3 regions of the Eisenbergiella sp. OF01-20 genome follow, and region 1 is predicted to be linked to each of the others. Evidence: predicted binding sites of a transcription regulator. Region 1 holds the regulator's gene; each other region holds the start of a gene.

The links. Region 1 encodes HrcA, which represses chaperone genes, less so after heat shock. Its sites were predicted from a motif close to TGTTAGCACTCNNNNNNNNNGAGTGCTAACA; they were not measured.
Region 2: a site for HrcA is predicted at 4,311-4,341, ahead of DXA36_RS19275 (Hsp20/alpha crystallin family protein). Genes of this name have one in related genera too.
Region 3: a site for HrcA is predicted at 3,007-3,037, ahead of DXA36_RS17345 (Hsp20/alpha crystallin family protein). Genes of this name have one in related genera too.

Annotation. Positions count from the first base shown of each region.
Region 1 is NZ_QUES01000002.1:359,508-369,583, reverse strand. Features, by position in the region: gene DXA36_RS05195 (Na/Pi cotransporter family protein) at 1-695, shown strand, start outside; gene DXA36_RS05190 (response regulator transcription factor) at 781-1,497, shown strand; gene DXA36_RS05185 (sensor histidine kinase) at 1,500-2,912, shown strand; gene DXA36_RS05180 (DUF6465 family protein) at 3,016-3,552, shown strand; gene hrcA (heat-inducible transcriptional repressor HrcA) at 3,923-4,957, shown strand; gene grpE (nucleotide exchange factor GrpE) at 5,028-5,747, shown strand; gene dnaK (molecular chaperone DnaK) at 5,806-7,680, shown strand; gene dnaJ (molecular chaperone DnaJ) at 7,782-8,957, shown strand; gene DXA36_RS05155 (MFS transporter) at 9,040-10,076, opposite strand, start outside.
Region 2 is NZ_QUES01000018.1:3,689-13,764, forward strand. Features, by position in the region: gene DXA36_RS19250 (VOC family protein) at 1-244, opposite strand, end outside; gene DXA36_RS19255 (glycerophosphodiester phosphodiesterase family protein) at 496-1,269, shown strand; gene DXA36_RS19260 (HAD family hydrolase) at 1,269-1,901, shown strand; gene DXA36_RS19265 (zinc-ribbon domain-containing protein) at 1,965-2,576, opposite strand; gene DXA36_RS19270 (zinc ribbon domain-containing protein) at 2,591-3,442, opposite strand; gene DXA36_RS19275 (Hsp20/alpha crystallin family protein) at 3,798-4,226, opposite strand; gene trpS (tryptophan--tRNA ligase) at 4,551-5,645, shown strand; gene DXA36_RS19285 (glycoside hydrolase family 31 protein) at 5,751-8,108, opposite strand; gene DXA36_RS19290 (response regulator transcription factor) at 8,133-9,671, opposite strand; gene DXA36_RS19295 (sensor histidine kinase) at 9,703-10,076, opposite strand, start outside.
Region 3 is NZ_QUES01000015.1:1,504-11,579, forward strand. Features, by position in the region: gene DXA36_RS17330 (YbaK/EbsC family protein) at 234-725, opposite strand; gene DXA36_RS17335 (pentapeptide repeat-containing protein) at 755-1,420, opposite strand; gene DXA36_RS17340 (Hsp20/alpha crystallin family protein) at 1,779-2,270, opposite strand; gene DXA36_RS17345 (Hsp20/alpha crystallin family protein) at 2,323-2,742, opposite strand; gene DXA36_RS17350 (GNAT family N-acetyltransferase) at 3,326-3,832, shown strand; gene DXA36_RS17355 (HD domain-containing protein) at 4,002-4,772, opposite strand; gene DXA36_RS17360 (ABC transporter ATP-binding protein) at 4,825-6,594, opposite strand; gene DXA36_RS17365 (ABC transporter ATP-binding protein) at 6,597-8,375, opposite strand; gene DXA36_RS17370 (LysR family transcriptional regulator) at 8,620-9,516, shown strand; gene DXA36_RS17375 (YjjG family noncanonical pyrimidine nucleotidase) at 9,499-10,076, opposite strand, start outside.

The DNA of each region.
Region 1 (10,076 bases):
CCGGTGAAATGCGCAGACATCTGGACGAACGTATCCTGGGAAATCCCGCTTTTGCCATGGACGCTGTACTGGGGGAAGTGAATGTCATGGGACAGTCCACCCTGCTAAACCTGAAAAAATCCCTGGAGGGTATTGAAACGGGAAATAAGGAAACCATACGCTCCGTTTTTCAGAATGAAAAGATCATAAATGAAATGGAAAAGATTCTTACCGCGTTTCTGGTTCGGGTGGACAATCTTTCCCTTACCGAGGAACAGCATCAGGTGATCAAAAACCTGTTTTATACGGTAAGCGACCTGGAAAGGGTGGGCGACCATGCGGAAAACATCGCCGAACTGGCCGACAACATGCGCAAGGATGATGTTACCTTTTCCAAGAAAGGCTTCAAGGATTTGAAGCTTATAGCGGAGGAAACTATTCTCGCCCTGGAAAGCGCGCTGAAAGCAAGAGAACTTTCCAGTGCCAGCGATGCACTCCAGGAAGCCGATTACGAAAGGAATGTTGACAAGCTGGAGGATGAACTCCGGGAAAAGCATATCCAGCGTCTGTCCAAAGGAAAATGCGTCCCGGAAAGCGGCGTGGTATTCCTCGACCTGATCAGCAACCTGGAGAGGATAGCCGACCATGCTACCAATATAGCCGGTTATGTGGTGAGTGAATCCGGGAAAGCCCTTCCTGCTTTAGATGAAGAGTGATATACTGATAGCGTAAGCCGGTATGGGGCAGAAAGAACCCGGGATAGCGCCGAGAGTGCTTTTGCAGAAGAATGGAGAGGTAAGCATGCAGAAAATATTTGTTATTGAAGATGATGAGAATATCCGGAATCTTGTGAAAATTGCATTGGAAGGCTATGGCTATCAGGTCCTGTCTTTTGAAACGGCTGAGGAAGCCCTGGAGCTGGCGGGGAAGGAAAAACCGGATCTGGCGGTTTTTGACCTGATGCTTCCGGGGATGGACGGGCTTTCGGCCATCCGGCTTATCCGCGGCAGGGAGGATGAGATTAAGAATATCCCGATCATTGTCCTCACGGCTAAGGATAAGGAATACGATAAAGTGGTGGGCCTCGACGGGGGCGCAGATGATTATATAACGAAACCCTTCGGCGTGCTGGAACTGGCGGCCCGGATCCGTTCCCTTCTGCGGCGCGCGGCGGAACAGCAGCCTGTGCATGAAACGGGCAAGATTAAGATGGGCGGCCTGTCGGTGGATCCGGCGGCCCGGGAAGTGGTTATGAACGGGGATCCGGTTTCCCTTACTTATAAAGAATATGAACTGCTGATGTATCTCATTGATAACCGGGCCAGAGTGGTGGAACGGGATGAACTGCTGAATAAGCTGTGGGATTATTCCGCAGATATTGAAACAAGGACGCTGGACATTCATATCAGGACCCTGCGGCAGAAGCTGGGTGAGGAAGGAAGCAAATACATCAAAACAATCCGCAGCGTGGGATATCGGTTTGTGATTCCCCAGGAGAATGAAAATAAGGAAAATTAAACATGAAACGAGCAATTTTACTCCGGTTCGTAGCGATACTCATGCTGGCCCTTGCGGTCAGCAGTGTTTTTTCCTACTATTTTATAGGAAAGAACATGCTGAAAAACAACAGGGAGTCCATGATTAATACGATCCATGTGGTGGATTATTCCCTGGATTATGAAGGCGATCTGCAGGAGCAGCTCAGCAGTCTGCATAAAGCCACCATGGACGAGGAATCCCGGATTACGATTATCAGCGAAGACGGGACAGTGGTGGCGGATAATGAAATAGAACAGGTGGGAAAACTGGAAAATCATCTGGAACGGGAAGAGGTGAAGGAAGCCCTGGCAACCGGATCCGGCTTCGCAGCCAGGAATTCCGAGAGCCTGGGGCGCAGCCTGCTCTATGTGGCGGTGCATTCCGTAAAAGGCCCCTATGTGATCCGGATGTCGGTACCGTATACGAATATGCTGGATTATATGATTCTGATTTTTCCGCTCCTGCTTCTGGGTACCGGGATTGCTTTTGCCATGAGCGTTGTAATTGCCATACGGTTTACCAATACCATTACCACCCCCCTGAATGAAATTTCCAGGGAAATGGTGAAGGTGCGGGGAGAAAACCCCAGCTTTACCTTCCGGCAGTATAAATATAAGGAATTAAATGTGATATCCCAGACTACAATGAAAATGGCGGCGGAGATCCGCGAGCATATGGATCAGCTGGAAAAGGAAAAACGCATCCGCCAGGAATTTTTCAGCAACGCTTCCCATGAACTGAAAACACCCATTACCTCCGTCAAAGGATATGCGGAGCTGCTGGATCAGGGATTTGTGAAGGATGAGGCTACAAAAAAAGATTTTATTGCCCGTATCCTGAAGGAAACGGACAATATGACCAACCTTATCAACGATATCCTCATGATATCCCGCCTGGAAGCAAAGGAGGCCGAGGTGACCTATTCCATGGTGCGTATCGCCCCTCTGCTGACGGAAATCTTTGAATCTGCGGAACCTATTGCTGCGGAATATCAGGTTGCGCTTCATAAAGAATGCGAACCCCTCATCATAGAAGCCAGCGCCAAACAGCTGCGGGAGCTGATAATGAACCTGGTGAGCAACGGTATCAAATACAATCACCCCGGCGGAAACGTATGGGTGGAGATTTCTTCGGAGGGGAGCGACATGTGCATCCGCGTGAAGGATGACGGCTGCGGTATCAGCAAAGAGGATCAGGAGCGTATTTTCGAACGCTTTTACCGGGTGGATAAGGGACGCAGCAAAAAGATGGGCGGAACCGGCCTGGGGCTATCCATTGTGAAGCATATTGTGGAGTTCTACGGAGGCCATATCGGGCTGGCGAGCACTCCGGGAAAGGGTAGCTGCTTTACCGTAACAATTCCTTTTTCAGCGGAAAATAAGGCGAAAAGTTGACAACTGCGCGTCTTTGCGGTAAACTGAATTCTATATTCAGGTATATTACTGCTTTGTGTGTTGTGCTTGGACGAAGTACCTGGGTCTAAAGGAGGAGAAAATTATGGCAGAAATGAAGAAAAACGAAGCGAAGGAAACTGTGAAACCCGTTGAGAAAATTACTGCGAAAGCTGATGCACTGAAAATCGAAACCAAAGAGCCTGAAAAAACACCAGCAGTAAAAGCCGCTGTAAAAGAACCCGCAGAAAAGAAGGCACCTGCCAAAAAGGAGCCTGTTAAAAAAGAAACCGTAAAGAAAGCGCCTGTGAAGAAGGCACCTGCCAAAAAAACGGCTGAAAAGCCTGCAGCAGAAAAGACTGCCGCCGCCGCGAAACCTGCCGCCAAAAAAGCGCCTGTTAAGAAAGCGGCAGCTAAAACAGAGACGATGGAAACTATCGCATCCAAGGAAGTTGTTACCGTACAGTTTGCCGGTAAATCCTATTCCACAGAGGATCTTGTCAAGATCGCAAAGGATGTTTGGAAATATGATTTGGGCAGGGAGGAAGCTGATTTCAGGGAAGTTGAGCTTTATGTAAAACCGGAAGAAAGCAGTGTATACTATGTGATTAATGGGGATGTGACAGGAAGTTTTGCTATCTGACAGAAACCCGCAGGCCTGCAATAAAAATACATAGTTAGATTTCATGTAACTGTTCCGTACCTTCACAGTTACGAATTCATACAACTACACGTCATTTATACGCCGTATCCCCTGAAAGGCGGATTCCGATTCCGGTTTATCCAGCTTTTCAGTTTCACAGGGATACGGCGTTTCTTTTGCCGGAAGGAAGGCTGCTGCTGAACCGGAGGGCCTTTGTTTTCATCCGTTTTTCTTAAGATTCTTCACAATTTTTTCATTAATTTATTTCTAAAAACGAGTTGACAACGTATAGGAGAAGTGATAATGTATGTTCAGAAGGTGTTAGCACTCCTGAAGGTTGAGTGCTAACAACCCGAAATGAGGTGAGGTAATGCAGCACGAACTGGATGAACGCAAAATGAAAATTCTGCAGGCAATCATCCGTAACTATCTGGAGACAGGAGAACCGGTAGGGAGCAGGACGATTTCCAAATACACGGATTTGAACTTAAGTTCAGCCACGATTCGTAATGAGATGGCAGACCTGGAAGAACAGGGATACATCCTCCAGCCCCACACCTCCGCAGGCCGGATTCCTTCCGATAAAGGCTACCGGCTTTATGTTGACAGCATGCTGGCAGAAAAGGATCGGGAAGTGACGGAATTAAGAGAGCTTCTCGTGGAGAAAGAAGATAAGATGGACCATCTTCTCCGGCAGGTTGCAAAGGTTCTCGCAGTGAATACCAACTATGCGGCAATGATTTCATCGCCGCTTTATCATGGGAATAAGCTTAAGTTCATCCAGTTATCCAAGGTGGATGAACACCAGGTATTGGCGGTTATCGTGGTGGAAGGCAATATGATTAAGAACACCATGCTCCATGTGGACGAAGCGCCCGACCAGGAAACCATATTAAAATTAAATATCCTGCTGAATACCCACCTGAACGGGAAGAGCCTGGATGAGATTAATCTGGCGATGATAGCCAACCTGAAGCAGCAGGCAGGCATTCACAGCGATATGGTGGGCGAAATCATCGATGCGGTGGCGGAAGCCATACAGGCGGATGAGGATCTGGAGATTTATACGAGCGGCACCAATAATATCCTGAAATATCCGGAGCTTGCGGATAAGGAACTGGCAGGACAGCTTATTACCACTTTTGAAGAAAAACAGGCATTAAACCAAATCGTTCAGGAAACACTGGCTGATGAGAACAGTACGGGCATTCAGGTATATATCGGTAACGAAACACCGGTACAGACAATGAAGGACTGCAGCATAGTAACAGCCACCTACGAGCTGGGCGAAGGAATGAAAGGAACCGTCGGCATCATCGGGCCCAAACGTATGGATTACGACAAGGTTGTGGGAATCCTGAAGAATCTGATGACACAGCTGGATACGTTATATAAGAAAAAATAGATAACTGTGAACTACCGGACAGTTACAAAAATAGAAAGTGTCAGATACACAGAATGGAGTGAAGCAGAAGATGGAAAATAAAGATAACCGGAACCTGGAGGAAGAGATGGATACTGCTTCTGAGGCGAAGGCAGGAGAAGAAACAGCACAGGGGGCTTGCAAAACAGCGGATGCCGATCCGGCTGCGGACGCGGATAACGGCGTGGATTCTGCCGGAGAATGTGAAGCATGCAGCAGTGAGGAAGCGGACGGAGGGGAAGAAAGTTCCCCGGAAGATGATTCCGCACAGGATGACAGCCCGGCAGCTGAAAAAGAAGGCTTTTTTAAGAAAAAGAAAAAAGATAAAAAGGAAGAAGCTTTTAAGGCCAAAATTGATGAACTGGAAGACAGGGTAAAACGTCAGATGGCCGAATTTGAGAATTTCCGTAAGCGTACGGATAAAGAAAAGTCAGCAATGTTCGAAACCGGAGCAAAAAGCGTGATTGAAAAAATCCTCCCGGTGGTCGACAACTTTGAAAGAGGTTTGGCGGCCGTACCCGAAGATGAGAAGGGATCCGCTTTCGTGGAAGGTATGAACAAGGTATATAAACAGCTGATGACCGAACTGGATAATATGGGGGTTAAGCCCATTGAAGCGGCCGGTCAGGAATTCGACCCTAATTTCCATAATGCGGTCATGCATGTGGAGGATGAGGCGTACGGTGAGAATATTGTGGCCGAGGAATTCCAGAAGGGTTATACCTATCACGATACTGTGGTAAGACACAGTATGGTTAAAGTGGCAAATTAAGTATTTCAGGCACTGCCTGATGAAATAGCCGCAAAAAGCGGTAGAATGGAGGAGACTTATGAGCAAAATTATCGGTATCGACTTAGGTACAACAAATAGCTGTGTTGCAGTTATGGAAGGTGGTAAACCCACCGTTATCGCCAACGCGGAGGGCGCAAGAACAACTCCCAGTGTGGTTGCATTTACAAAGACCGGCGAAAGGCTGGTAGGCGAGCCTGCAAAGCGTCAGGCGGTAACCAATGCGGACAGAACCGTTGCTTCCATCAAAAGACATATGGGAAGCGATTACAAGGTTGACATTGACGGAAAGAAATATTCCCCTCAGGAAATTTCCGCAATGATTCTCCAGAAACTGAAAGCGGATGCTGAGAACTATCTTGGTGAAAAGGTGAATGAAGCGGTAATTACCGTACCTGCTTATTTCAACGATGCACAGCGCCAGGCTACCAAGGATGCAGGAAAGATCGCAGGCCTGGATGTAAAGCGTATCATCAATGAGCCTACCGCAGCAGCCCTTGCTTATGGTCTGGATAATGAAAAAGAACAGAAAATCATGGTATACGACCTGGGCGGCGGTACCTTCGACGTTTCCATCATCGAAATCGGTGACGGTGTCATCGAAGTTCTTGCAACGAACGGCGATACCCGTCTGGGCGGCGATGATTTTGACAATAAGATTATTGACTGGATGGTAAGTGAATTCAGGAAGCAGGAAGGCATTGACTTATCCGGCGATAAGATGGCTATGCAGAGACTCCGGGAAGCGGCTGAAAAAGCGAAGAAAGAGCTTTCCAGTGCAACCACCACCAACATCAACCTTCCTTTCATCACAGCAACTGCGGATGGACCGAAGCACTTTGATATGGACCTGACGAGAGCGAAATTCGACGAGCTTACCCATGACCTGGTGGAAAGAACGGCTATTCCCGTTCAGAATGCCCTCAAGGATGCCGGCGTAACCGCATCCGAGCTGGGGAAGGTACTTCTTGTAGGCGGTTCCACACGTATTCCTGCCGTACAGGATAAGGTAAAATTAATGACAGGCCATGAGCCGAGCAAGACGCTGAACCCGGATGAATGTGTTGCTATCGGTGCTTCCGTTCAGGGCGGCAAGCTGGCCGGTGATGCAGGCGCAGGCGATATTCTTCTTCTTGATGTTACGCCTCTGTCCCTGTCCATCGAAACCATGGGCGGCGTGGCGACAAGGCTGATTGAAAGAAATACAACAATTCCTACCAAGAAGAGCCAGATTTTCTCCACCGCAGCAGACAACCAGACTGCAGTAGACATCAACGTTCTTCAAGGGGAAAGACAGTTTGCAAAGGATAATAAGTCCCTCGGACAGTTCAGGCTGGACGGGATCCCGCCGGCAAGACGCGGAGTGCCTCAGATTGAAGTTACCTTTGATATTGATGCCAACGGTATCGTAAATGTATCCGCCAAGGATTTGGGTACAGGGAAAGAACAGCACATCACTATTACAGCCGGTTCCAACATGTCCGAAGACGACATCAGCAAGGCTGTAAAGGAAGCTGCTGAATACGAAGCACAGGATAAGAAGAGAAAAGAAGCAATTGACGCCAGAAATGAAGCGGATTCCTTCGTATTCCAGACCGAAAAAGCTCTGGAGGATGTGGGAGATAAGATTCCTGAAGCCGATAAGGCAAGCGTACAGGCAGATCTGAGCGCACTGAAAGCTCTGCTGGATCAGACCAAGGATCAGGAAATGACAGAATCCCAGGTTGCAGACATGAAGGCAGCGCAGGAAAAACTGATGCAGAGTGCACAGACCCTGTTCTCCAAGGTTTACGAGCAGGCTCAGGCAGCAGGCGGCGCAGGCCCGGATATGGGCGGCGCGGCGGATGCAGGCGCAGCTGACACAGGCTCCGCACCGGAAGATGATGTAATCGACGGTGATTTCAGAGAGGTTTAAGCTTAAAAAATACAACACTAGGGGGCACTGCAGTGTCCCTTAGTGTTGCGTTCAGATAATAGTGATTCTGCTGTGTTGAGGCAGAACCAAGGGAGGCAATTATGGCGGAACAAAAGAGAGATTATTATGAGGTCTTAGGCATTGAGAAAAATGCCGATGACGCAGCCATTAAAAAAGCATACAGAGTCCTCGCCAAAAAATACCATCCTGATATGAATCCGGGAGATGCGGAGGCTGAAAAGAAGTTTAAGGAAGCATCAGAGGCATATGCGGTGCTGAGTGATCCTGAAAAAAGGAGACAGTATGACCAGTTCGGCCATGCGGCCTTTGACGGGGGTGCCGGTGGCGGCGGCTTCGGCGGCTTTGATTTTAACAGTGCAGACTTCGGCGATATTTTCGGTGATATCTTTGGCGATTTCTTTGGCGGCGGTTCGCGCAGAAGCGGCAGGGCCAGCAATGCCCCCATGAAAGGGGCTAATTTACGTACCAGTGTCCATATAACCTTTGAAGAGGCGGTATTCGGCACTGCCAAGACCATTGAGCTAAATGTAAAAGAAGAATGTAAGACCTGTCACGGAACAGGAGCGAAGCCGGGAACGCAGCCTATTACCTGTCCCAAGTGCGGCGGTAAAGGCCAGGTGGTATTTACCCAGCAGTCCTTCTTCGGGACGGTGCGTAACGTTCAGACCTGTCCGGACTGTAATGGTACCGGCAAGGTGATAAAAGAAAAATGTACGGATTGCCATGGAAGCGGCTATGTTCCCATGAAAAAGCGCTTTGAAGTGGATATTCCCGCAGGAATTGACAATGGCCAGTGCAAGCGGCTCGCAGGCATGGGAGAACCCGGCGTAAACGGCGGACCCAGAGGTGATGTGCTTGTGGAAGTGATTGTAGGCCGTCATCCCATTTTCCAGCGTCAGGATTATAATATCTATTCCACGGTACCTGTATCCTTTGCCGTAGCCGCGCTGGGCGGTGAAGTAGTCATCGATACGGTGGACGGAAAGGTGATTTATGATGTGAAGCCTGCGACGCAGACGGATACCAAGATCCGGCTGAAAGGCAAGGGCGTGCCCAACCTCCGCAACAAAGAGGTGAGAGGCGATCATTATGTAACCCTTGTGGTCCAGGTGCCTGATAAGCTTTCCGGCGAAGCGAAGGAGCTGTTGAAGAAATTCGACGAGGCGTCCGGTGACAGCCTGAATGCGGCAAAGAAGATGGGCGAAAATGGTGCCCCGGAAGGGAAAGAAAAAAAGAAAAAAGGATTCTGGAAGTAGGAAATATACGTATCCGGATTATTGACGGTCGGCACAGGCGGTGTCCCTTTCAGGGAAGCACAGCCTGTGCCGGCTGTTTTTTCTATACTTCTGTTTTACTTTTCAGCTTTTCGGCCGTTATAGCCATAAGGATAACGAACAGGAGAAGGAAAACGGGGAACAGACGCACATTCACATATTGGGCGATAAGCCCGAACAAAGGAGGCATGAACGTGCTCCCCACATAAGCGCAGGCCATCTGGATTCCCATGATGGCCTGGGAATTGTTCCGGCCGAAGTTAGCGGGGGTGGCATGGAGCAGGCTGGGATATATAGGGGCGCAGCCCAGGCCAATGAGAAAATAGCCTCCGCATATAGCCGGAGATCCGAAAGGCAGACAGAGAACAAGAATACCGGCCAGAGCTATTGCCTGGCCCAGACGTACCATATTCCTGTCGGATACTTTCATGGAAAGAAAACCGCTGACAAGACGGCCGAAGGTGATCCCGAAATAGAACAGGGAAGTCCATTGGGCAGCTTTTTCCGCAGGGATTCCTCTGGCAAGTACGAAATAGCTGCTTCCCCACAGCCCTGCCGAGGCTTCCAGGGCACAATAGCCGAAGAAGCAGAGCAGGGCCGGCTTGGCCCCGGGAAGCTTTACTACCTGGGAAAAAGAAAGGGAGGAATTCTGTGTTTCCTGTTCCGTCGGATCGGTCCCGTTCTGCTGTTTTTTCCACAAAGGAAGTGAAAGAAAAAGAAACAGAGTGAGAGTGATCTGGATCAGGGCAATAATCAGGTAGCCGCTGTGCCAGCTGTTTCCCCGGTTCAGGAAGAGTGACATGATAAAAGGGCCGGCGGTTGCCCCGATTCCCCAGAAGCAGTGGAGCCAGCTCATATGATGTGCCTTATAATGAAGAGCCACAAAGTTATTCAGGGCGGCATCCACACTTCCCGCCCCCAGGCCGTAGGGAACGGCAAGAAGGCAGAGAAGCCAGGCGGAATGGGACGCGGAGAAGCCGAGCAGGGCGGCCGCCGTCATAAATACACTGACGGCGGTGACAAGGCCGGTCCCCAGGCGCCGTATAATTTTTTCACTGAAAAAGCTGGAAATAATGGTTCCTCCTGCAATAATCATGGAAA
Region 2 (10,076 bases), on a different contig from region 1:
CTACCGTAAAGGCCAGGTGGAATTCATTATCCCCCAGATCATAGGAATTCTTTTCCCAGTCTCTCAGCCAGGTTAATTCCAGCTGGTGAGGTGTGGTTCCATCGGAAAGGAATGCCAGGATAAAGCTTCCGTCCGGGGCTTCTTTGGTGCGGATGGGTTTCAGCTCCAATGCTTCTTCATAAAAACGAAGGGATTTCTGTAAATTGGTTACATTAAAATTATTATGGGCAAACTTAAATTTCATAGGTACCTCCTGTGATTCAAAGTTAACTGTTATGTGCATTTTATATGTATAGAGTATATAATGCAACTAATTTTACAACTGTGAGGGACGGAACAGACAGGAGGCAAAAGGGTAGGCATTGCCTGCGGGAACAAACCGCTGTATACTGGGTTTATAATAAATGAAATATTCATGCAAAAGAAAAAGGAGAGCGTTCCATGAAAGCACTGCTGGTACTGTTACTTATTTTGTTATTTTTATTCTTATGTTATATGGTATTAATCATACCCCGGTTCCGTAAGCCGGATTATAAGGCACTTCTTCATCATTATTATGCACACAGGGGACTTCATAATATAGCTTTAGGAATTCCGGAGAATTCTATGAAAGCATTTCAGAGGGCCATTGACAACGGTTTTGGTATGGAAATGGATGTGCAGCTATCGCGGGACGGATTTCCGGTCGTCTTCCATGATGCTACTCTGACGCGGATGTGCGGAGTGGAAAAAAGGGTGGATGCACTGACCCTAAAAGAATTAAAGGAACTGACTCTGGCAGGCACCCAGGAACGGATTCCTACTTTTCAGGAATTCCTGGAACTTGTAAAAGGACAGGTACCTCTTATTATAGAAATAAAGATGGACAAAAGGGATGATCGGATTCCGGAGGCAGTTAATCATCTGCTTAAGGATTATAAAGGTGTTTATTGTATAGAATCCTTCCATCCTTCCGCTCTTATCTGGTATAAGAAAAACCGGCCGGATGTATTCCGCGGGCAGCTGTGTACTAACTTTAATAAAGAAAATAAAAATTGCAGCCTGTCTTTTTTCCTATTGGGTAAAATGCTTTCCAACGTTGCCTCAAGACCGGATTTTATCGCTTACAACTGGATATACCGGAATGATTTATCCAGAAAAATATGCTGCAATCTTTATCACGCCCTGTCGGTGGGATGGACTATACGTTCCCAGGAGGAAATGGACCTCTGCCGGAAGGATTTTACTCTTTTTATCTTTGAGAACTTTATACCGGAAGGAGAGGCCTGATGGAAAAACGTCATTTTATCTTTGATATCGACGGAACCTTGATTAATACAGAAAAAGCAATAATAAAGGGGCTTCAGGAACTGCTCATGGAGATTCAGGGCATTGCTTACGAACCGGAACAACTTTATTTCTGTCTGGGTATTCCCGGTCCTCACACACTTAAGCAACTGGGGATCGAGGGCGATCTGACAGCAGTACTCAAGCGGTGGGATGCCTATTATTGTAAACACGGCGGGGATGTTACCGTATATCCGGATATCAGGAAGGTTCTGGATCAATTGAGGGAAAATGGGATTTCACTAGGTGTAATAACCTCAAAAAACCAGGAGGAATATGATTATGATATGATCCGGCTGGGGCTGGCAGATTATTTTTCCATCACTGTAACCTCCACGGATACAACAGAGCATAAACCCAATCCGGCTCCCATGCTTTTTTATCTGGAAAGGGCAGGAATCCTTCCTGAACAGGCCGTGTATATCGGGGACAGCATCTATGATATGGAGTGTGCCAAAGGGGCCGGCGTTCCGCGGGCACTGGCTCTGTGGGGGTGTAAAAACCCCGAAGAAATCACGGCGGATTACAGGCTTTTTAAACCAAAGAATATCCTGGATCTTCTTAAAAAATTCTGACACAACAATTTAAAACATCTATAAGGGGAGAACATTTTTTATAGTTCCCCCTTTATTTGCTAACTATTCTTCCATCCTGGTTATATCCTCGTACTTAAGTGCAAAAAGACCATCCAATAAATAGGATAATTCTATTCTGCTTTTTTCTGTTATCCATACGGAAGAGATCAGTTCTTCCTCATGTTTGCCATATAACTCATCCAAATGCTGTGTATATTCATCAATCAGAGATTCATCCGTGTAAGAGCTGTCCTCTCCATTTGTAATATATAATGTTATTGATTTTAACAAACCTTCACCAATATTATAGGAAGTTAGGGCATCAATACCTTCTTTTTCTTCATAATCTAGGATCATAGTGGTAATTGAATCCTGCTTTTGGGTAACTATTGATTCCTCTGGCAACTTTTTTATAACTTCATCATAAGTCATTCCCCAATTAAAACCATTATAAAGGCCGCTATTATCGGGTCTGTTAATAAGTTTATATATCCCAATGCCTGCTACAACGATAAAAAGAAATGCAAGGATCAGAATCATTACTTTTGTGGAAAATACTTTTTTCTTAGTTGTTCCTGTTTTAGCAGACGATTCCACAGGGCAGCCGCATTTCGGGCACTCTGTTGCTTTGTCACTGATATCTGCCCCACATTCCGGACATTGAATAAGAGCCATAATTGAATTCTCCTTTATTTCTTATTTATTTTTTCGGGCAGCTGGCTGTCCAGTTTATCATACGCGGACATAAAATCCGATACCGTATCACTTTTTTTGGAGCTGAAACTGTTATAATTCCCAGACGGACTTATTGCCATATCTGTAAGTGATTTATAAGCTTCATATAAATCGGAAATCGTATCATAACATTTATCAAGGCCTTCCGGCGGCATCTGTAATTTTTTCATAATTTCTTTTACCGACACCTGATTAGCTTCTATCTTTGAAAGGACAGACTGTGTTGAGGAATCAGCATATAAATGACCCAGTGATTCATTAAAATCATCATAGAAAATGCCGGAACCTTGATTACTTATTGTATATTTATCTGTTTCACTATCTCGTTCTTTATAAATGGTATTGCTCCAAACATTTAATGTGAGGTTAATTATTGTTTCGGCATCCCCTCCTCCGTTGAGCATGAGAGACTGGGCTTTTTTTAGATCATCTATGTAAGCATTATAGGATTCCCGGTATTCTTTCTCCGCCTTTTTATCTGAGTATACTTTATAGGTGGCTCCTCCACCTATGCAAAACACCAGTGCAATAATAATACCTATAATAATTTTCTTGGTCCTTTGTTCCATCTTAATTCCGGCCACTTCCACCTGTTGTGGTTTCATTTCACCGGCTTCCGCATTTTTTTCAATCGGACATCCGCAATTTTTACACACCTTGTCTGTTTCGGATAATACCTCACCGCACTCCGTACATTTTAGCTCTTTTTTCTTCAGTTCCTCATTGAATATTTTCCCACAATGAATACATTTCATCGCCTTGTCAGATATGTCTTGTCCACATTCCGGACACTTTATGATTGCCATAATTCCCTCCACCCTTCATAAGCATCATTTTGTATAATAATAACAACTTTTAATTGTATTATAACGTCTTCATTATACAAAGTCAATCAAACAAAAGCATAGTAAAAGTAGGAATTTATCTGGCTTTTATGCTGCCACATTATACTTTCGGAAGGTTTTTATTTATATGAGACGTACTGTTCTATAAATTAAAAAGAGCCTATAACAGTAACATTTCTATATGATACTGTTATAGGCTCTCAGATTCTATTGAAAGTCAGGGATGAAATCAATCCCTACAACGTTTTTACCCTCTATATAAAACCGATTTCTTACCGGCAATATTAGAATATAACGGCTTACAAAAAAATTATTTTCATCCCTCGATAGGTATAATTGTCTTTTCTTCTTCAATTTTCTTAGGCTGCGGCTTATCGATCATGATCCGCAGGATACCATCTTTGAATGCCGCATGGATTTCATTCTCTGTAATATCCTCTCCCAAATAGAAGGTTCTCTTCATGGTTCCGTAGTATCTTTCTTTCCTTACGTATTTGGTTCTGTCTTCCGCGTTCTCAACAGGTTCTTTCCTGTCTGCGGTAATAGTAAGGTAGCCTTCCTTCAGTTCTGCCTTCACATCGTCCTTGGTAAAACCGGGAACCTCAATTTCCAGAAGGTACTGGCCGTCTTTTTCACGGATATCCGTTTTCATCAGCTGTGTCTGGGGCGCATAGCCTCTGTTGAAAAACGGGTCATCAAACATATCTCCAAAAAAGTCATTGAAAAAATTATTTCTGATTAACATAGTTTATTCCTCCTGCATTATTATATTGAAATCTGCGGCTTATCTGCCGCTCCTTTGTTGTTCTATAACATTTATAACACTAGTTGTTAGCACTGTCAAGAGGTGAGTGCTAATTAAATTATAAAAAAATTATGAACTCCTTTTTTAATGGTGCGGTATCCCTTTTCCGATCACTCCCAGCTATCTTCGGCTATCATCGCCGGAACTGTCACCCCTATAGAAATTGTTTTTATAAAAATGAACGGATTTGCTGGACATATACCCCGGAATACGAGTAAAATAGAACGCAGTAAAATATATTGGTTATGCGACAGGAGATTGATTATGAGTAAAGTTATCTTGACGGGCGACCGCCCTACCGGAAGGCTTCACGTGGGCCATTATGTGGGTTCCCTGAAACGCAGGGTGGAGCTGCAGAACTCCGGAGAATACGATAAAATATTTATTATGATTGCAGATGCCCAGGCACTCACTGATAATGCGGATAATCCGGAAAAGGTGCGTCAGAATATCATAGAGGTAGCGCTTGACTATCTGGCATGCGGGCTGGATCCGGAAAAGTCCACGCTGTTTATCCAGTCCCAGATTCCGGAACTGTGTGAGCTTTCTTTCTACTATATGAACCTGGTTACGGTCTCCAGGCTGCAGCGAAACCCCACGGTGAAATCGGAAATCCAGATGCGCAACTTTGAAACAAGCATACCTGTAGGCTTTTTTACCTATCCTATCAGCCAGGCGGCGGACATCACGGCTTTTAATGCCACCACCGTCCCGGTAGGCGAGGATCAGGCTCCCATGATTGAACAGACCAAGGAAATTGTCCATAAATTCAACTCCATTTATGGCGAAACCCTTACGGATCCGAATATCCTTCTGCCTGATAATAAGGTTTGCATGCGTCTGCCCGGAATCGACGGCAAAGCCAAAATGAGCAAATCCTTAAATAATTGTATTTATTTATCCGACAGTGAAGAAGAGGTACGTCAGAAAATCATGTCCATGTTTACCGATCCGGGTCACCTGCGCGTCCAGGATCCGGGAAAAGTGGAAGGGAATCCGGTATTTATTTATCTGGAAGCATTCTCCAACGAGGATCAGTTCGCCCGTTATCTTCCCGAATACAAAAACATTCAGGAAATGGAAGATCATTATGCAAGAGGCGGCCTTGGTGATGTAAAGGTTAAAAAATTCCTGAACAACGTTATGCAGGAAGAGCTGGAACCCATCCGGAAGCGGAGGAAAGAATTTGAAAAGGATATTCCCGAAATCTATAATATCCTGAAGAAAGGCAGTGAAATCGCGGAAGCGGAAGCTGCCAACACCCTCTCTCATGTTAAGAGGGCTATGAAAATTAATTATTTCGAAGACAATGCCCTGATACGGGAGCAGGCCGAACGCTTTGCCGCCGGAAGGGAATAACTACCGTCACTGTAAAGAGGGAATTCCGGCTGCCCCGGGTTCCCTCTTTTTATGCTTATATTGCAGCTGTTAATCGGATCGGCCAGAAGGCCAGCGCCTGGATCGTTACCCTGGTAAACAGGTAACCGGCCCTATGCTATACGTATATGCATCCCTTCTTTCCCAGGAACAGGACATCCCGTTACAGGTTACTTCCGTAAGCTGTCCCGTCCCATAAAGGAGTATCTGCTTCACAGGCAGTCCCGTGGTGATTGCCAGTTCCCCGTTTTTCCATTCCGCCGTAAAATGGTTTTTGCCGTTGTCGTCATAGCAGACGCAGGAAAGGCGATCTTTCAGGTTCATACAGATGGTCAGATCGGTAAAGGGTTCTTCCGGATCGCCGCCGCCTTGGGCAGAACGCATGGGCACTATGGTATTGGGCCGGATATATACGGGAATCTGATCCATGGCCGGCTTCAGGGATATCCATCTTCCGCCCTCCGCCAGGCGACCGGTGAAGAAATCCGCCCATGTCCCTTCCGGCAGATACAGGGCAAAATCATCCTGATCAAATACCGGCGCTACCAGAAGGCTGTCCCCCAGCATATATTCGGAACCTATATTGCGGAGATTGCGATCCTCCTGGAATTCCATGAGCAGCGGACGCATCATCGGAACGGATTCCAGGGATGCCTGCCATGCGGCAGAATACAGATACGGCATCAGCCTGTGGCGGAGCTGGTTATAATATGAAAATATATTCTTTGTTTCCGGCGCGAAATTCCAGGGTTCCCTGGGTGTCTTTCCATGGCATCTGCTCAGGGGTGAAAAGAAACCAAATTGTGTGGAACGGATATATTCTTCCTCTTCCGGCATACATTCATAGCCTTCATGGTCGGTATTATAAAAGCCGCCCATATCAAAGCCCCAGTAAGCAACACCGCTCAGGGCAAGACTGAGGCCGCCCTGAAGGATGCAGGCATGGTTATTCCGATGTGTGGAGGAATCTCCTGCCCAGGCTGCCGGAATCGTATGGCTTCCTGCATAACCGCTCCTGCCCCAGAGCATGGGCCGCTCACCCAGAGGCGCCTTTACCTCCCTCATGGCCTCGTATATGGTTTTTGCATACAGGTAAGTCAGCTTATTGTGCCCCTGTATACCGTTTGACCCGTCATAATAAACCCCATTTTCGGGGACCGCTTCGGAAAAATCCGTTTTTACCGCGCCGATTCCCATTGCAATCACTTCTTTTACCCTGGGGACATACCATTCCAGAAAATCCGGATTGGTGAAATCAAAGCATCCCACCTTCCTCCGGGCGCCTGCGGTAGCACAAAAGGTCAAGGGATCCCCGATCCCGTCCTTCACCAGCCAGCCTTTTTCCGCCGCCATCCGGAAATACACGGATGTTTCTCCAATATAAGGATATATCCACAGGCAGAGGTGTATTTTGTGTTCCCGGAGAACCCGTATCATCTCCTCCGGATCCGGGAAACGCTGCGTATCCCATACCCATGCCCCGCTGTCCTCCTGCTTCTGCCATGCGTCCAGATTCATCACATCTATGGAGACGCCTTCTTCCTCAGCCTTGGCAATCACCTGGTACACTTCTTCCTGATCCTTATAGACACATTTTGACATCCAGAGGCCAAACGCCCATCTTGGTATCATGGGAATACTGCCTGTCATATGCACATAATCTGCCAGCAGATCCTTATAATCCCGGTTGGCAAACAGTATATAATCCAGATAGCTGTCCTCCACCTCCACCCCATAGGTAACATTGGAGCCGCATCCCATGTCAAAGGTCATTCTGGTAAAGCTGTTCACCAGGATAGAATACCCTCTGCTGCTCATGAAATACGGATGGTTTTTGTAGGAATCCCCGGTATTGGTGCTCAATGCATCCTTCTGCCAGCATTGGATTTTTTGTCCTCTCTTATTAAATTCGGTAAATTTCTCACCGAAGCCGTAAAATGCCTCACCGGCATACATATACATACTCTCCCTGACCCGGATCACCCTGCCCTCGTCATCCCGGTCAAACCCCAAAGGAAGGTATTTGCACATATTATCCACGTTGGAATCCCGGTTCTGTTCCTTTGTCAGCAGCCTGCCGTCCAGGTAGGTACTCACTTCCCAGGGTATCTTTCTTATCCGGATTTCCAGCCTGGCAGTATGTATGGACAGCGTTTCTTTCTCTTCCGCCACCTGGTAGGACACTGTCTTTTCCAAAGAAAAAACTTCGTTTGTAAAATCCGGCTCCTTTCCTTCCGGATACATCCGGAAACGGTAGGACGACGGACTCAAAGGCTGTATAAGCACTGCGGCTTTTTTATTCCGGTATGTCCCTGCTTCTATTACCACGCCGTCTCCCCTGTCCGTATATCCCAGGACTCCTGTCAGGAAATCGAAATTGTGGCTGAATATGGTTTTCAGATATCCCAGCTGTGGATTATAGCTTACTTCTGTTTTCTTGTTCATCAGATAACCCTCCCCTACTTTTTTCTATTGATTCCGGTATTCCTCCGGCGTGCAGCCGCACAGTTTCTTAAAGGACTGGATAAAATGAGATGTATTATTGTACCCCACCTGCGCGGCAACTTCATTTATTTTCATACTTTTATCCTCCAGCAGCTCCCTGGCCTTCTTGATCCTGAGTTCGATTACATACCGGGAAAAGGTCTGCCCCACAGCGCCTTTAAACAGCCGGCTCAGGTAGGAAGGATTCATAAAATACTTTTTTTCGGCAAGCTCCTGCAAAGAAAGATCGTACTGGTAATTCTGCTCCACATAATGGAGGATGTCGCGTATTATGGCATTTCCCCCGTTTTTGAGGGAATTCTGTCCCTGATCACAGATTTCCCGGATAATATCCATGAGATATTCTTCCAGCTCGCCGGGGTGCTTGAAATTATATAGATCATACCTGCGGGAAAACATGATTTCCACCTTGCAGTCCATGGCTTCGTTTTCCTTATACAGGGAACGGTAGTACCGGTTAACGCTCCGCAGAATATTCAAAATCATGTCATAATAGGCATTCACGTCTCCGCTTTCCAGCAAATCCGGTTTAGTAAGCAGCCCGTGAACCAGGGCCGCCGCTTTCCCGCTGTCGGAAAGCTGAAGGGAGCCGGCGAGCGCATTTTCATCCTGGGAAAGGAAATAGGTATTCCCGCCGTGGGGAAGCTGATATTCGAAAATCCGGTTCCAGCCCTTCAGAAGCCGGATATTAATGGCATACAGGCATTCTTTATAGGCGTCGTACCTATTGACACATCCGGAAAAAGGGCGGCTTGTTCCCATCACCACCCCGGTCTGAAGCTGGACACGGCAGTAATTCAGGATGCCTTCCAGATCCTTTAGCAGGCTTCCCTCCTCTGCAGCGACCGCCATATATTCATCGTTCTGCTGGCAGAAAAAGTTCCCCGCCAGCCTGCTTCCCAGCTTCTGGCTGCAGATTTTGCCCAGAAAGCCGGCGTCTTTGTCATTCATGGGCCGTTCCAACTGCAGGACAAATATCCTGCAGGACACATCGTCGGGCAGCCACGACACTCCGGGCATATGGAGCTTCATCAGCTCCTCATTTGTGAGCACCTGTTTGGAAGAGGTATATCCATTCGGCAGTTTCTTCAGCCGTTCCTGGACACCGGCCTCCACCTCTCTGCGGAAGCTTTCCTGTTTTTCCTCCAGCTGCCGTAACACGTTTAACAGCTGTTCTTTTTTCACGGGTTTTATCAGGTATTGCCTGACTTCGTATTCCATAGCTTTTCTGGCATAATCAAATTCCTCATAGCCGGATACGATTACCACCTGGATATAAGGCATATTCATATGAATATATTCTGCAAGCTCCAGGCCGTTTTGCTTCGGCATAATAATATCTGTCAGAACCACATCCACATCCGTGTTCTGTTCCAGAAAATCCACCGCCGCCCTGCCGTTTTCCACAGCGGCTGCCAGCTCCACCTCCATATTACATTCCCTGACAATCTTTATCAGCCTCTGCCTGGCGTAATATTCATCCTCGGCAATCAATATTTTCATATCGTTTCTCCTACCCGTCCTGTCTGAACGATTACCCGGGCTTTGTGTCCCGCAATGCTTTTATCCGCAGTACCGCCCGGGTCCACCGGCCATATTCGCTGTACAGGGTGATTCCGTAGATTTTGCCATAATAGCCGGATACGCGGGCATTTACGTTCATAATACCGATTCCGTCTCCTCCGAAATCCTGACCGGCATTCATATTCACCCGGTATTCGAACAACTTCTGATTCATGTCCTCCAGCTTTTTTTTATTGATTCCGACACCGTTATCCGTGACAGTCAGGAGCATGTCCTCCTCTCCTTCCAGCGAGGCGCTGATCGTCACGCGCCCTTTTTCCGCGGTGCCGAACAGCCCATGGGATATGCTGTTCTCCACAAGGGGCTGGAGGATGAATTTCATGA
Region 3 (10,076 bases), on a different contig from region 1:
GATTCTATGGAGATTTTCCATTTTGAACTCATGAAAAGAACGAAGCATTGAAAGCTTCAAACGAATTTACCGATAAAAATATCCTACCACATATCTTCCGCTTTCCGCAACAAGAAGTTGATTAAAAAAAGGAAAACCGCGTCCCCAAAATGAGAATACACGGTTTTCCGTAACAGCCCGGATACATCCGGACTGTTACCGCATCCCTTCTTTTCAAACCCCCGCCAGCATATTCAACAAGCCTGCGCCGCCGCCATGTCCCAGCCTTTACAAACATCCACCCATTCCCCGGAACCGGAGTATTGTTCCAACTCCTCCATCGTTACTTCGATAGCGCTGTTGCTGCTGCCGCAGGCGGGAAATACGGTTTGAAAGCGTTTGAGGGACTCGTCAAGGTAAATTTTAACCCCTTCTTTTACGGCAAACGGACAGACGCCGCCAACCGCATGTCCGATTTTTTCTTCCACCTCTGCTGCGGGAAGCATTTTAGCCTTTAATCCGAAGCGGGCCTTATATTTTGCATTATCTATTTTGGCATCACCGGCCGTTACGATAAGGATACAGGCATCTCCTGTATCAAAGGACAATGTTTTGGCGATCCTGCGTCCTTCGCAGTTAAGTGCCTGGGCGGCCAGTTCCACCGTCGCGCTGGACACCTGGAATTCTTTGATTCTGCCGTCCGCGTTCCATTGTTTCAAATATTCTTTCACTTTTTCAATTGCCATAATATGTCTTCCTTTCTGCCTTTCGGTATCTATTTTATAACAAGGCCCATCAGCTTTGCAAGCTCTGCAGCCTGGTAAATATCTATGACGGCCCCGATAAGTTCCTTTTTTTCTTCCGATACGATAATGCCTTCCACCTCATTTCCCCGCAGATCCATTCCCTTCAGGGATGTGTGGAAAAAACTGGCCCGCTTCAGGTTCATTGCCTGCCAGTCCACCTTTTTAAAGCGGCAGTCCGCCAGATAGCTTTCCTGCATATCGCATGCTGACAGGCTTGCGGCTTCCCATCTTGTCCCGCTGAAATTGGCAAAGGACAGGCCGCATTCCTCCCATCTTGTCTCCTTAAAAAGACTTTCATGGAAATCGGTGCCCACGCCCTTCACACAGAGGAATTCACATCGGTTAAAATAGCAGTCATCCAGAATACTGTTGGAGAAATCGCAGTTTTTAAACTGCACATCAATAAAACTTGCTTTTTCAAAGTTGCAGTGGAGAAAAGTACAGTTTTCAAGCACCACACCCTCCAGATTGATTTTATAAAAATCTTCTTCTTCCGCCATCAGACCTTTTATGCGGCATTGTTCCACCAGCATATCCTCCCGGCGCGCTTCCTGCAGACAGGCCAGGCCTTCCTCCACATCCCGCAGCGAGGCGGAAAGCACCGGCGGTGCTGTTTTTATCCGTTTTGCTTCCATACCGATTCCCCGTTCCTGTTTTCTTGTGTACAGGCACCTTCCCGCGAACTTGCTCTGCTGTGTTCCCAGCGTGTCAAGTACAAGGCCCCGCTGCCTGCGGCGGGGTCTCTGATTTCTCTAACTGTTAAGTCTATCACAGTATGGGGGAAAGTGGAAGTACGCAAATAGAATAAGGGTGCAGATAAAAAAGTTTGGCGTCACCCGCACAGGGAAACTGGGGCGGGTGACGCCAAACTTTTTTATCTGCACCCAAAAGGCGTCCCGTCCAAAGCTGCCGCTTTGCCGGGACGCCCTATATCGGAGGACTATGTCTGTACCAGGAAAAGCAGCCGCTCCTCTTACCGGCCGCCTTTTTCCGTCAGCCGTCAATGGCGATATAATTGTGCTCTTCCACCGTCTTCTTTTCTTCTGCTTTGGGTATCGTAAGCTTCAGGATACCATGCCTGAAGCTTGCTTTAATCTGTCCGCGTTCCACGTTTTCCCCTACATAGAAGGTACGGCTGCAGGATCCTTCATAACGTTCTTTGCGGATATATTTTCCGGTCTTTCCTTCGTCCTTGTCCAGGGTCTTTTCCGCATGGATGGTAAGGCAGCCGGGACAGCCCTGATAACCTTCCTCCAGTTCCACCCGGATTTCCTCTTTCTTAAAACCGGGCAGATCCACCACCAGCTCATAGGTTGTGTCCGTTTCACGGACATCCGTTTTCATAAGGCGGGACGCATTTTTGCCATAAAGCGGGTTTTTCCTGCCGAAGAACTCCTTGTTCCTCTTTTTTTCCCATTTATCATCGAACGGGAAATCCATAAAATCATCAAATAAGTTTTCACCAAATATGCTGGGCATCAACATATGTCATTCCTCCATTCTTTTCCATATGCAATTCGTCCGCCGTTACCAGATATTATCCCTCAATGGCAATGCATTTATTTTCTTCCGTCTTCGGCAGCGCTTCTTGCCTGGGTACGGTCAGCTTCAGGATACCATTTTCAAATTTTGCTTTAATATCCTCCTGTTTTACATCACTGCCCACGTAAAAGCTTCTGCTGCAGGAGCCCATGTAACGCTCTCTCCTGATATATTTTCCGTTTTCATCCTTCTCATCGTTATTTTTCTTCGTAGATGCGCTGATGGTAAGGTACCCCTCCTTCAGCTCCGCTTTGATATCTTCTTTTTGAAAGCCGGGCATATCGATATCCATTTCATAGCTTCCGTCGCTTTCTCTGATATCGGTTTTCATCAGGCTGTTTTCACTGTAGCCTCCAAACGGGAATCTCATCCAGTCATCCAATAAATTTTCTCCAAAAATACTAGGCATCAACATAATCAATCGCTCCTTTTCGTAAGTCGAATATCCCGCAGCAGGCTGCTGGGTATCCGGTTCTCGCGGCAGTCGCCAAATATCCATGAAAGCATGGCTGCCTGGCTCGCTGCCCGCGGAAATAATATGGTTTCGTTTACAAGTTCGGAACGCGGGTACTGACTCTGCTTCGGTATAAAAAGGGATTGTCATCTTTCGATGCATCCTGCTTTTTGTATCTTTGGTTCTATGCCTTTCCCTTTGTTCTATATGTAATATAACACGCATTATCAGCAGAGTCAAGAGCCGAGTGCTAAACAAATTATAAAAAAAGTGTGAAACAAAAAGAAAGGGATGCAATCCCATAAAAAAACAGGCCGCTCCCATGTCCGTATTGTTTCTTTGCAGCGGTTCAGACTTGTCAGAACCACTGCATCCGGCCAATCAAATCACCGCGCAGGCGGCCGGATACGGTTCTTTGTATCTATGATAAAATAAATATGGATATTCCCTTCAGAAAATTATATGATACTGTTATATGCGATGTACCGTTCCGGCACCTTTTTGTGCCATAACCACAGCAAAACCACTCAAACAGGAGACAGAAATGAATATCAGACAGGAAACCCCAAAAGACTATGACGAGGTATATCAGCTTATAAAATCAGCATTTGCCGCCGCAGAACACCGTGACGGCACGGAGCAGGATCTGGTTGCGGCCCTGCGTAAAAGCGCCGCTTTTGTGCCGGAGCTTTCCCTTGTTGCGGAGTCCGGCGGCAGGCTTGCCGGCCATATCCTTTTCACGGAAGCAAAGGTGGGCCAGGATATCGTATTGGTGCTTGCCCCTTTATCCGTATCCCCGAAATTCCAGAGACAGGGAGTCGGAACCGCCCTGATTCGGGAAGGGCACCGGATCGCCCGGGAAATGGGCTACCGGTATTCCCTTGTTCTGGGAAGCGAAACCTATTATCCCCGTTCAGGCTACCTTCCTGCCGCACAATTCGGGATCCAAATTCCTGACGGAATGCCCGAGGCCAACTTCATGGCAATCCCTCTTCAGGAACAGGCCGGGCCGATCAGCGGGGCCGTGTCTTATGCAGAAGAATTTCGGTAACAATGCAGTCAGGTCTGCGCCTTCACTGCGCAGACCGAGGCCGTAAGGAAGTGATTCAGGAGTGCCAAAAGCCATAGCCGAAGGCGGTTTCGGATGGATTTTGGCAGAAGCCGGGTAGGGACTGAACCGTTACGGATATGGCATATAAAGGTTGGGGAACCGGGCGATACTATCCTTTCCGTTCCAGGTAGTTCTCCATATATTCCCGTATCTTCCTGAACTGATCTTTCGTCACCGGATTTTGTGACTCGAAAGCCATCAGTCTGGGAAGGTATCCCTGCCGGTTTACGATACGCCGGCTTTCCGGGAATTGCAGCTCATATACAAGGGAAATGTGGCCCACCAGATGATCCACCGCCGTTTTTTTCAGACTGCGCAGTATGGCATGCTCTTCATAAAAGGCCGCCATCACCGCTTCCGATACCGTACAGCTTCTGAGCTCCCGGGAAGATACATTATAAATCTCTTCCGGCGGGAAATCCACATTCACTTTCAGAATATCAATCTTATCCGCATCCCGCAGGATATGGCAGAAGCGCTCCGTCCGTTCCTCCGGCATGGCAGGGATCCGGTAGGCGCTGTGATAGCGGACCGCATTCCAAAGCAGTGTATCCTCCGACTCCTCCCCGGTATACTCCCTGATTTTTCCCTGTTCAAAAAGAATCTGTGCCCCATATTCGGCATGATCAATGGAATCGGCATCGATAAAAGTCCCATAATTTTTCAGCTGTTCAAAGCGGCCCACATCGTGCAGCAGCCCGGTAAACCAGGCCAGATCCTGTTCTTCCTCTTCCATCCCGAGGGATTCGGCTATCTGCCGGCAAAGTCCGGCAACCCGGAAGGTATGCTCTATTTTCAGACGCACCTTTTCTTCCCCGGCATTATAATGGCTCACATATTCACGGAAAACGGCCTCCGCTTTCCTTCTGTCTATTTTCATCCTTTTTCCCTTTATCAGCACTGCTTACGTTTTGCGCAACAATACCCAGTGTTTACACCGCAAACTGGCTGTTATAAAGCTGTGCATAAAATCCTTCGGCCCTCAGCAGCTCTTCATGCCGTCCCTGTTCGATCACTTTCCCTTCCTTCATCACCAGAATCACATCCGCCTCCCGGATTGTGGAAAGCCGGTGGGCCACAATAAAGCTGGTCCTTCCTTCCATCAGACGGGCAAAGGCTTCCTGGATTTTCATTTCCGTCCTCGTATCGATGGAAGAGGTTGCTTCATCCAGGATCAGCATAGGCGGCAGGCAAAGCATAACCCGTGTAATACACAGCAGCTGCTTCTGTCCCTGGGAGAGGCTTCCCCCATCCTCGGAAATCACCGTATCATATCCTTCCGAAAGACGCTTGATAAAGCTGTGGGCGTGGGAAGCTTTTGCAGCCGCCACGATTTCCTCCTCCGTGGCATCCGGTTTTCCCATGGTAATATTATCCCGGATGGTCCCTGCCTTTAGCCAGGTATCCTGAAGCACCATGCCGAAGCCGGTGCGAAGGCTGCTTCTTGTCATATCCCGGATATCGGTGCCGTCGATCCGTATGGCGCCGCTGTCCACATCATAAAAACGCATCAGCAGATTGATCATGGTCGTTTTTCCGCAGCCGGTGGGACCTACGATTGCCACCCTCTGGCCCGGCTTCACCGTCAAATTAAAATCCTCAATCAGCTTCTGCTGCGGCGTATAAGAAAAATACACATGGGAGATATCCACATCCCCCCGGAAGGCATTGCTTCCCTGAAGAACTGCCGCATCCGCCTTTTCCGGTACCTGCGGCTGCTCTTCGATCAAATCAAAAATCCGTCCGGCACAGGCCAGGGCGTTCTGCAGTTCGGTCACCACACCGGATATTTCATTAAAAGGCTTGGTGTACTGGTTCGCGTAGCTTAACAGACAGGATAAATCCCCGACGCTGAGCCGTCCCCCCACCGCAAGCAGGGCGCCTGTCAGGCCCACTCCCGTATACACCACATTGTTCACGAAACGGGTGGCCGGATTGGTGATAGAGGAATAAAAAATAGCTTTCAGGGAGCACGTTTCCAGCCGGCTATTGATTTCGTCAAACTGCTCCATCGCTTTCTCTTCATGGCTGAACGCCTGCACAGTGCTCTGGTTTCCGATCATTTCATCAATCAGCGCCGTCTGTTCCCCTCTGGTTTCCGACTGCAGCCGGAACATGGTAAAGGTCCGTTTGGCTATAAAGGCCGCCACAAAAAGGGACAGGGGCGTAATCAGCACCACCACAAACGTGATTCCCACATTGGTAGCCAGCATAAAAAGAATCGTTCCCACGATGGTCATAACTCCGGTAAAAAGCTGGGTAAAGCCCATGAGCAGACCATCTGCAAACTGATCCACATCCGCAATTACGCGGCTTACGATTTCGCCATAGGAATGGCTGTCAATATACTTTAAAGGAAGGATTTCTATTTTCCGGAAAGCCTCGTTCCGGATATCCCTCACAATATGATAGGTCATTTTATTGTTGCAGATATTCATGATCCACTGCGCCAGGCCGGTAAAGGCTATCGCTATGGCAATCTGCTTTAAAACAGCAGCTATCGCAGGAAAATCCACCCGGCCCTGTGCGATGATATGATCAATGGCCCGGCCCGTAAGCTTGGGCACATACAGGGTCAGAGCCACACTCACTGCGGCCAGCACCAGGGATACTCCCAGATAAAACCAGTAAGGCTTCAGATACCGCAGAACTTTGACGAACGTTTCCTTCTGCGAGGATATTTTTTCTTTTCCCTTTGCCATTCTTACGCCTCCTTTTCAAACTGGGAATAATAGATTTCCTGATAAGCCGGACAGTCCGCAAGAAGCTCCTCATGTGTGCCGATACCGGCCATTTCCCCGTCGTCCATAACGATAATCTGATCCGCATAACGGATGGAGGATGCCCTTTGGGAAACAAGAAACACCGTAGGCCCGTCCTTCATCTCCTTAATTGCCTTGCGCAGTCTGGCATCCGTGGCAAAGTCCAGCGCGGATGCACTGTCATCCAGAATCAGGATTTCCGGCATTCTGACCAATGCCCTGGCAATGGTCAGGCGCTGCTTCTGTCCGCCGGAAAGGTTTTTCCCTCCCTGGGACACCGGTGCATCAAGACCGCCTTCTTTGGTATCCACGAATTCCCTCGCCTGGGAAATATCCAGCGCACGGTAAATCTCCTCATCCGTCGCATCCTCTTTTCCCCAAAGCAGGTTTTCCCGGATTGTCCCTTTAAATAATACTGCCTTCTGCAGGACAACTCCCACTTTACGCCGCAGCTCCTCCAGCGGATAATCCTTCACGTTTTTCCCGCACACCAGAACCCGTCCTCTGGTCGCATCATAAAAACGGGGAATCAGGTTCACCAGGGAGGACTTTCCGGATCCCGTACCCCCGATAACGCCGATGGTCTGTCCCTTATATACCCTGAAATCAATATCCGTCAGGGATTCCGCACCTGCATTTTTATAAGTAAGCCCTACCTTATCAAATACAACCACCGGTATCTCTTCTCTCCCGGATCCCACTGTTTTCTTTCCGTTTCCTCTGGAATCCCCTTTTTCTTTCCGTACCGCTCCCGCTGCCTGCCCCGGATCCGGCATACTGGACTGTATCTCAAAAATACTCTGGATCCGGTTTCCGCAGGCAATCGCTTTGGTAATGGTAATAATCAGATTCGCCAGCTTAATAAGCTCTACCAGTATCTGAGACATATAATTTACCAGGGCCACCACCGCCCCCTGCGTGATCGCGCCCCCTTCCACACGCCATGCCCCGGTCCAGATCAAAGCGATAATCGCCCCGTTAATAATAATATACGTAATCGGATTCATCAGTGCCGAAATTTTTCCCACATGCTTCTGCATCCCGGTCAGCGCGTCATTGCACTCTTCAAACCGGCTGATTTCGCTCTCTTCCTTATTAAATGCCCTCAGCACACGCACACCGGTCAGGTTTTCCCGCGTGATCCCCAGAACCTTATCCAGCCCTCCCTGCACCTTTTTGTAAAGAGGCATGGTCAGCATCATAATCCCGAAAACCACCACAGAAAGCGCCGGTATCGTTACCACAAAAATAAGGGCCGCCTTAACATCTATTGTAAAAGCCATAACCATCGCCCCGAACACAATAAAAGGCGAACGAAGGAACAGACGCAGCACCATATTCACCCCGTTCTGCACCTGGTTCGAATCGCTGGTCATCCGTGTAATCAATGTGGACGTACCGATCGTATCCATTTCCGAAAAAGAGAAGCTCTGGATATGCGCAAACAACGCATGCTTCATTTTGGCTGCAAATCCCACCGCCGCTTTCGCAGCAAAAAACTGAGCCGTTATCGAACACACCAGCCCGATAACTCCCAGCATAATCATCACAAAACACATCTTCCCGATATAGCCCCTGTCCCCATTACCGATACCGGTATCAATAATAGCCGCCATAACCAACGGCACCAACAGCTCAAAAGACGCCTCCAACAGCTTAAAAAGCGGCGCCAGGACCGTCTCTTTCTTATAATCCTTCAAATAAACCAGTAACTTTTTCAAACCCTCACTCCTTCATCTCCCGCAGCATGCTCCTCTGCAGTCTCTCACACAATCCGGTATTATTCCATTGCCAAATTACTCCGTATATCGTATCATAAAAATAAATATATGAAAATTATTATATTTATATACAATCCATACTTTTTTCATATACCTAATTTCTCTATAACTTGTAACTCCGCTCCTGCCCCGCATACCCCCAGCTTCGTGAGTCCGTGCCGGCCTCCCCCTCAGAAAGGAACATATGGATTTAAAACAACTCTCCTACTTTACTACCGTTGTAAAAGAAGGCACCATCTCCGGCGCCGCAAGAAAACTGAACCTGTCCCAGCCTCCGCTCAGTACCCAGATGAAGCTTCTGGAAGAAGAATTCGGCTGTGTACTGTTTCAGCGTGGCTCACGGAAAATCCAGCTTACGGAAGCCGGGCAGCTTCTCTATGAAAGGGCTGTCACCATGCTGGAGCTGTCTGAGGTGACCCGGAAAGAACTGCTGGATTACCGCAACGGACTGACCGGCGCGCTGCGGCTGGGTGTGGTATCCTCGGTTGGCTGCAGCCTGCTGCCCGAATGGGTTGCCGCCTTCCATAAAGATTTCCCGGCCATCCGTTTTGAGCTGTTCGAAGCAAATACCTACCAGCTTCTGGAGCAGCTGCGTTCCAATCTGATCGAACTTGCCATCATCCGCACGCCCTTTCACGGGGAGGGCTTTTCCTGCACCACGCTCTGTGAGGAACCTATGCTTGCCGTGGGAAGCGGAATGTACTTTTCGGATATTCTTTCCGGCAAAGACCCTTCCTCTCCCGATGGCACCATTTCCCTGGAAGCCGTGAGCCGTCTTCCGCTGATTATCTACCGCCGATGGGAAGCCCCTCTCCGGGAGGCCTTTGCCAGGGAAGGGCTTTCCCTCTCCTGCTTCTGCATAAACGATGACGCAAGAACCTCCGTCAACTGGGCGGACGCCGGCCTGGGCGTGGGAATCGTCCCCGCGTCTTCCCGTCCCCTCCTGCGCAATCCGCGGACAAAAGTATATGAAATAAGCGACAGCGGGCTTTTTACCAGCATTTCCGTCGTTCATAACAAAAATGCATATTTGTCCGCTATCGCCAGAAGATTTGTCACCTGTTTACAGGAATTGTGTTAACTGTGCAAGACGTTCTATTTCTTTGTCAATCCGCAGCCCCAGGGGCCGTTCCTTCCCTGCCGGGTTAAACCAGCAGCATGCGATCCCCGCATTGTTGCCCCCCTGGATATCGGAGGTAAGGGAGTCGCCGATTATCATTGCCCTGTCTTTCTCAAATCCGTCAATATGGGCAAAGCAATACTCGAAAAATTCCATCTGCGGTTTCTGAAAACCAACCGCCTCGGACACAAAAATATCCTTCATATAGCGCTCGATACCGGAAAGCCTTAACCGGCTGCGCTGGGTGGCCTCCACCCCGTTGGTCACCACATAAAGGTCATATTTGGAATAAAGGTATTCCAGAACCTCCCGGGCATTTTCCATCAGCTCATGCCCTTCCCCCAGAAGAAGCTGGTATTCCTTTTCAAAGGAAACGCCGTCCCCTTCAATTCCCAAATGCGCAAACAGCCTGGAAAACCGGGTAAAAAGCAGGGTCTGCTTATCAATTTCCCCCCGTTCAAAGGCCTCCCACAGGCCATGGTTTATCCGGGAATACAGCTGATAGGTATCTTCCCCGGCTT